DNA from 2 places in the Streptomyces sp. CA-249302 genome. Region 1 is predicted to be linked to the other one. Evidence: predicted binding sites of a transcription regulator. Region 1 holds the regulator's gene; the other holds the start of a gene.
What was found. Region 1 encodes HrcA, which represses chaperone genes, less so after heat shock. Its sites were predicted from a motif close to TTNGCACTCNGNNNNNCNGAGTGCNAA; they were not measured.
Positions count from the first base shown of each region.

Region 1 (3,805 bases):
TCGAGTGCGGCAGCTCGTGGATCTCCACGTACAGGTCACCCGCGGGACCGCCACCGGGCCCGACCTCGCCCTCACCGGCCAGCTGGATCCGCGTGCCGTTGTCCACACCCGCCGGGATCTTCACCGTCAGCGTGCGACGCGAGCGGATCCGCCCGTCACCGGCGCACTCGGGACACGGCGTCGGAACCACCGTGCCGAAGCCCTGGCACTGCGGGCACGGCCGCGAGGTCATGACCTGGCCCAGGAAGGACCGCGTCACCTGCGACACCTCACCGCGGCCGCGGCACATGTCACAGGTCTGCGCGGAGGTCCCCGGCGCCGCCCCTTCACCGTTGCAGGTGTTGCAGACGATGGCGGTGTCGACCTGGATGTCCTTGGTCGTGCCGAAGGCCGCCTCGTCGAGCTCGATCTCCAGCCGGATCATCGCGTCCTGGCCGCGCCGCGTACGCGATCGCGGGCCCCGCTGCGACGCCGTACCGAAGAAGGCGTCCATGATGTCCGAGAAGTTCCCGAAGCCACCGGCGCCGAAGCCGCCCGCGCCTCCGCCGCCCGCCTGCGAGAGGGGGTCGCCGCCGAGGTCGTAGACCTGCTTCTTCTGCGGGTCCGAGAGCACCTCGTAAGCGGCGTTGATCTCCTTGAACCGCTCCTGGGTCTTCGGATCCGGGTTGACGTCCGGGTGCAGCTCGCGTGCGAGCCGACGGAAGGCCTTCTTGATCTCTTCCTGCGACGCGTCGCGGCGCACGCCGAGAACGGCGTAATAGTCCGTGGCCACTTACGACTCCGCCAGGATCTGTCCGACGTACCGTGCCACTGCGCGTACCGCTCCCATCGTTCCCGGGTAATCCATGCGGGTCGGTCCGACCACGCCGAGCTTGGCGACTGCCTCGCCGCCCGAACCGTAGCCGACCGACACCACGGAAGTGGAGTTGAGTCCCTCATACGCGTTCTCATGACCAATACGTACGGTCATGCCCGAATCACCGGCCTCACCAAGCAACTTGAGGAGCACGACCTGCTCCTCCAGTGCCTCCAGGACGGGTCGGATCGTGAGGGGAAAGTCATGCGGGAAGCGGGTCAGATTGGCGGTGCCGCCGATCATCAGCCGCTCCTCGTTCTCCTCGACGAGGGTCTCCAGGAGTGTGGAGAGCACCGTCGAGACCGTGCCCCGGTCCTCGACGTCGAAACCCTCCGGGAGGTCCTCGACCAGTCGCGGCACGTCCGTGAAACGGCGTCCCGCGACCCTGCTGTTCAGCCGCGCCCGCAGATCCGCGAGCGAGCCCTCCCCGAACGGCGCCGGGCAGTCGACCATGCGCTGCTCGACCCGCCCGGTGTCCGTGATCAGCACGAGCATCACGCGCGCGGGGGCGAGCGAGAGCAGTTCCACGTGCCGCACGGTCGAGCGGGTGAGCGAGGGGTACTGCACGACGGCGACCTGACGCGTGAGCTGCGCGAGCAGCCGCACGGTGCGGGCCACCACGTCGTCGAGGTCGACGGCGCCCTCGAGGAAGTTCTGGATCGCGCGCCGCTCGGGCGCGGTCATCGGCTTGACGCCGGCGAGCTTGTCGACGAACAGCCGGTAGCCCTTGTCGGTGGGGATGCGCCCGGCACTGGTGTGCGGCTGGGCGATGTACCCCTCGTCCTCCAGGGCGGCCATGTCGTTGCGCACCGTCGCCGGGGAGACGCCGAGGCTGTGCCGCTCGGTCAGGGCCTTGGACCCGACCGGCTCCTCGGTGCCGACATAGTCCTGGACGATGGCGCGCAGCACCTGGAGCCGTCGTTCACTCAGCATCGCGCACACCTCCAGATGTCGTCCCCTGGGCGTTTCGCCTGGCACTCTGTCCGTCCGAGTGCCAGCCGTTACCGGCCAGTGTACGGCGGTGGGGTACACCCGGGGCAAGGTCGACCCCTGTTGAACGGCTCGTACCGCTAGCGTCGCCGTATGACGGTGACTTGGGAAGAGTTTGGGTGGGAGCGGGTGGCGGCCGGGGTCGGCCGGTGCCGACTGCCCGGCTGGGACTGCACGACGGGGCTGGTCGTCGGGGACGGCACCGCGCTGGTGATCGACTCGGGTTCGAGCCTGACGGAGGGCGCGCTGCTGCGCTCCCAGGCGTCGGCGCTCGCCGGTCACGCTGTGACCCATCTCGCGCTCACCCACCCCCACTTCGACCATGTCCTCGGGACGGCCGCGTTCGAGGGCGCGGAGGTGTACGGCGCGGTGGGCATCGAGACGGTCCTCGGCACCCGGCAGGCGCGCGAGGAGCTGCGGGCGGACGCGGTGTCCCAGGGGCTGGACGCGCACGCGGCGGACGAGGCGACGGCCGCCCTGGTCCCACCCCGGCATCATGTCTCCGGCGAGTGGACGCTCGACCTGGGCGGCGGCCGGCAGGTGCTGCTCGCGAACGTGGGCCCGGGTCACACCGCCCACGACCTCGCCGTGCTGGTCCCCGGCTCCCCCGAGGTGGTCTTCTGCGGCGACCTGGTCGAGGAGTCCGGCGAACCGCAGGCGGGCCCGGACGCCGTACCGTCCCAGTGGCCTGCCGCCCTCGACCGGCTCCTTGACCTGGGCGGCGAGGACGCGCTGTACGTGCCCGGTCACGGAGCGGTGGTGGACGCGGCGTTCGTGCGGGTCCAGCGCGACGCGCTCGCCGCGCGCTTCGGCGTGTCGCCCTGATCACCCGCGCGCTTCTCCTATCGTCATCCGAATGCGCCAGTACTCCGCCGACCTGACCCCTCCCTGGAAGAAGCCCAAGCCCGTCCCCGAGGTCGAGGCGGAGCCCGGCCTGGTGGTGGAGGAGCCCGGCACCGGTTTCTGCGGGGCGGTGATCCGCTGCGAGGCGGGCACGGTGACCCTGGAGGACCGCTTCGGCAAGCACCGCGTGTTCCCGCTGGAGCCGCGGGGTTTCCTCCTGGAGGGCCGGGTGGTGACGCTGGTCCGCCCGTCTTCGTCGGCTCCGGTACGACCGTCCCGTACCGCGTCCGGTTCGGTGGCCGTCCCCGGCGCACGCGCGCGCGTGGCCCGCGCCGGGCGCATCTACGTCGAGGGCCGGCACGACGCCGAGCTGGTCGAGAAGGTCTGGGGCGACGACCTGCGCATCGAGGGCGTGGTGGTGGAGTACCTGGAGGGCGTGGACGACCTCCCGTCGATCGTCGAGGAGTTCGCGCCGGGTCCCGACGCCCGCCTCGGCGTCCTGGTGGACCACCTGATCCCCGGCACCAAGGAATGGCGCATCGCCGAGTCGGTGATCAGCGAACACGCCCTGGTCGTCGGCCACCCGTACATCGACATCTGGGAGGCAGTGAAGCCGTCGTCCCTGGGCATCGAGGCGTGGCCGCGCGTCCCGCACGGGCAGGACTGGAAGACGGGCGTCTGCCGGGCGCTGGGCTGGCCGTCGGACAACACGGGCGCGGTGTGGCAGGCGATCCTGAAGCGGGTGGGGTCTTACAAGGACCTGGAGCCGGAGCTGCTGGGGCGGGTGGAGGAGCTGATCGACTTCGTCACCGCGCAGGAGTGATCAGTCCACCAGGTCCCTGACCACCGCGTCCGCCAGCAGCCGCCCCCGCAGCGTCAGCACCGCCCGGCCTTCGTCGTACGGGCTCTGCTGCAGCAGTCCGTCGGCCAGTGCCCGGCGGGCGGCGGTGAGGCCCGCCGGTTTCAGGAGGTCCAGGGGTACGCCCTCCCGCAGCCGCAGCTCCAGCAGGATCCGCTCCACCCGCCGGTCCTCGTCGGAGAGGAGTTCCCGGCCCGCTCCCGGTGACTTCCCGGCCGCCAGCGCGGCCGCGTACGCGCCCGGATGCTTGACGTTCC
Region 1 covers NZ_JBNJMG010000001.1:3,665,539-3,669,343, forward strand. Annotated here, with positions in the region: gene dnaJ (molecular chaperone DnaJ) at 1-772, opposite strand, end outside; gene hrcA (heat-inducible transcriptional repressor HrcA) at 773-1,789, opposite strand; gene ACQEWB_RS16475 (MBL fold metallo-hydrolase) at 1,940-2,671, shown strand; gene ACQEWB_RS16480 (DUF3097 domain-containing protein) at 2,703-3,512, shown strand; gene hemW (radical SAM family heme chaperone HemW) at 3,513-3,805, opposite strand, start outside.

Region 2 (3,805 bases), 1.3 Mb from region 1:
CCGGCGAGGGCTGGGGTTTCGTCAACGTCAACCTGCGGCCGTACTACGCGGAGGGCTCCAAGACCCTGGCGTACGAGATCTGCGAGCAGCTCGGCTGGCGGCTCCCCGACCAGCTGGTCGTGCCGATCGCCTCCGGCTCGCAGCTCACGAAGATCGACAAGGGGCTCCAGGAGCTGATCAAGCTCGGGCTGGTCGAGGACAGGCCGTACAAGATCTTCGGCGCGCAGGCCGAGGGCTGCTCGCCGGTGTCGGTGGCGTACAAGGCGGGGCACGACGTGGTCCGGCCGCAGAAGCCGAACACCATCGCCAAGTCCCTCGCCATCGGCAACCCGGCGGACGGGCCGTACGTCCTGGACATCGCTCGCCGTACGGGCGGTGCGGTGGAGGATGTGAACGACGAGCAGATCGTCGACGCGATCCGGCTGCTGGCCCGCACCGAGGGCATCTTCGCCGAGACGGCGGGTGGCGTGACGGTCGGCGTCACACGCAAGCTGATCGAGAACGGCGTACTCGACCCGACCCTCACCACGGTCGTGCTCAACACGGGCGACGGCCTCAAGACCCTCGACGCGGTGGCCGACACGGGCCTCACCGCCACCATCCGCCCGAACCTCGACTCCTTCCGAGAGGCTGGCCTCGCATCATGAGCGTCAACGTCCGCATCCCCACCATCCTGCGCACCTACACCGGCGGTCAGGCCGAGGTCGCCGCCGAAGGTGCCACCCTCGGCGAGGTCATCGCCGACCTGGAGAAGAACCACACCGGCATCGCCGCGCGCGTCCTCGACGACCAGGGCAAGCTGCGACGGTTCGTCAACGTGTACGTGAACGACGACGACGTGCGGTTCGAGCAGGGGCTGGAGACGGCGACCCCGGACGGTGCGGGCGTCTCGATCATCCCGGCCGTCGCCGGAGGCTGAGCGTGCATACCGGTCGCCCCGATTATTACCGTCGGTAACGCCGGTCACCAAGAGTTCACCGAATTGCCCCCTCCGTGAGAGAAGCGGAGGGGGCAATTCTGCATGGTTGAGCACGGTACAGTTGGGGAACCTGCTGCTTCCCGCATGCCGGACGCATATGAGTACCGGCTTCGGGTGCGACAAGAAGCAGCCAAAGTGTGCAGGTCTTTTGTGGCTTATGTTCCCTTTGTGGGGCCCGACTTGCCCTGAATTCAGGCGAATTCTCGCTACATTCCGGACCGGTTCCGTCCAGAATTCTCGTCCGATTGACCTGTTGCAGACGGCAGTTGGACAGATACATTCAGCCGCGGTCGACGCGTTCCGGCGCACGCCCCCAAACCGTGGGGGGTGAGGTCTGACCCGGATCCGCGAAGTGCGGGTCTGTGCAAGGGCCAGTAATAGGGGAGTTAGGCATGGCTCAGGGCACCGTCAAGTGGTTCAACGCGGAGAAGGGGTACGGCTTCATCGCGGTCGACGGTGGTGCGGATGTTTTCGTCCACTACAGCGCCATCCAGATGGACGGGTACCGCACCCTGGAAGAGGGCCAGCGGGTCGATTTCGAGATCTCGCAGGGTCAGAAGGGGCCGCAGGCGGACATGGTCCGACTGGCGACCAGCTGAAGCACGCGCCGGGTAGATCGCAGCGTCGTTCTTCTGTTTTTTCGGAGGGCTCGTATCCCATGGGGAGTCATGGGTTACGAGCCCTCCGGCATGCCCGGGGAGCCTCAGGGGGCCCGGGGAGCCCCCTGGGGACCCGTGGGGGACCTGGCCGATCCCTGAGAGCCGCTTGCACTCGCCTACCCCGAGTGCTAATCATTGGCGTTAGCACTCTGAAGGTGAGAGTGACAACGAAGGACCGGGTCGGTGAGGCCCGCAGGCCGGGTGGGGAAGGAACCCACGGGGCAGGCGAGCCGTCCGTCGCGGGCGCGGGCGCGGTCCGAAGGAATCACCCCCAGTCCTGGAGGGACCACTTCACATGGCCAAGATCATCGCGTTCGACGAGGAGGCGCGGCGCGGCCTCGAGCGCGGCATGAACCAGCTCGCGGACGCCGTGAAGGTGACGCTCGGCCCCAAGGGCCGCAACGTCGTCCTCGAGAAGAAGTGGGGCGCCCCCACGATCACCAACGATGGTGTCTCCATCGCCAAGGAGATCGAGCTCGAGGACCCGTACGAGAAGATCGGCGCCGAGCTGGTCAAGGAAGTCGCCAAGAAGACGGACGATGTCGCCGGTGACGGTACGACCACCGCGACCGTTCTCGCCCAGGCCCTCGTCAAGGAAGGCCTGCGCAACGTAGCCGCCGGTGCCAACCCGATGGCCCTCAAGCGCGGTATCGAGAAGGCCGTCGAGGCCGTCTCCGGTGCCCTGCTCGAGCAGGCGAAGGATGTCGAGACCAAGGAGCAGATCGCCTCCACGGCCTCCATCTCCGCCGCCGACACCCAGATCGGCGAGCTCATCGCCGAGGCGATGGACAAGGTCGGCAAGGAAGGCGTCATCACCGTCGAGGAGTCCCAGACCTTCGGTCTGGAGCTGGAGCTCACCGAGGGTATGCGCTTCGACAAGGGCTACATCTCGGCGTACTTCGCCACCGACATGGAGCGTATGGAGGCGTCCCTGGACGACCCGTACATCCTGATCGCCAACTCCAAGATCGGCTCCGTCAAGGACCTGCTCCCGCTCCTGGAGAAGGTCATGCAGTCGGGCAAGCCGCTGCTGATCATCGCCGAGGACGTCGAGGGCGAGGCCCTGTCGACCCTGGTCGTCAACAAGATCCGCGGCACCTTCAAGTCCGTCGCGGTCAAGGCCCCGGGCTTCGGCGACCGCCGCAAGGCGATGCTGAACGACATCGCCATCCTCACCGGTGGCGAGGTCATCTCCGAGGAGGTCGGTCTCAAGCTCGAGAACACCTCCCTGGACCTCCTGGGCAAGGCCCGCAAGGTCGTCATCACCAAGGACGAGACCACCATCGTCGACGGTGCCGGCTCCTCGGACCAGGTCGCGGGTCGCGTCAACCAGATCCGCGCCGAGATCGAGAACAGCGACTCGGACTACGACCGCGAGAAGCTCCAGGAGCGCCTGGCGAAGCTCGCCGGTGGCGTCGCCGTCATCAAGGCGGGCGCGGCCACCGAGGTCGAGCTCAAGGAGCGCAAGCACCGCATCGAGGACGCCGTTCGCAACGCGAAGGCGGCCGTCGAGGAGGGCATCGTCGCCGGTGGTGGCGTGGCCCTGCTCCAGGCCTCCCAGGTCTTCGAGAAGCTGGAGCTGGAGGGTGACGAGGCGACCGGCGCGCAGGCCGTGAAGCTCGCGCTCGAGGCCCCGCTGAAGCAGATCGCCGTCAACGCCGGCCTCGAGGGCGGCGTCGTGGTGGAGAAGGTCCGCAACCTCACCCCGGGTCACGGCCTCAACGCCGCGACCGGTGAGTACGTCGACCTGGTCAAGGAAGGCATCATCGACCCGGCGAAGGTCACGCGCTCTGCCCTGCAGAACGCCGCGTCCATCGCCGCGCTCTTCCTCACCACCGAGGCCGTCATCGCCGACAAGCCGGAGAAGGCCGCCGCGCCCGCCGGTGGCGGCATGCCGGGCGGTGACATGGACTTCTGATCGACCTCGGGGGTCCCGGCCTCCGGTTGATCAACGTCCTTGCCGAGGGCGGTACTTCCTGTCATACGACGGGGGGTGCCGCCCTCGGGCTTTTGCGGTGGCTCACACGGGGGTGTAGTGGGAGCCGACCGCGGGCTGGCCCGTGTAGTTCGGCCCGGCGGCCGGATCGGCACCGAGATAGCGGAACGGGAGCCTGACCCGGCGCCCGCCGTCGAGGGTGAGCCGGTGATGCCGGGCGCTGTAACGGAA
Region 2 covers NZ_JBNJMG010000001.1:4,946,292-4,950,096, reverse strand. Annotated here, with positions in the region: gene thrC (threonine synthase) at 1-647, shown strand, start outside; gene ACQEWB_RS22060 (ubiquitin-like small modifier protein 1) at 644-919, shown strand; gene ACQEWB_RS22055 (cold-shock protein) at 1,372-1,578, shown strand; gene groL (chaperonin GroEL) at 1,934-3,556, shown strand; gene ACQEWB_RS22045 (class I SAM-dependent methyltransferase) at 3,659-3,805, opposite strand, start outside.
Region 2: the regulator HrcA is predicted to act here: its motif matches at 1,744-1,770, upstream of groL (chaperonin GroEL).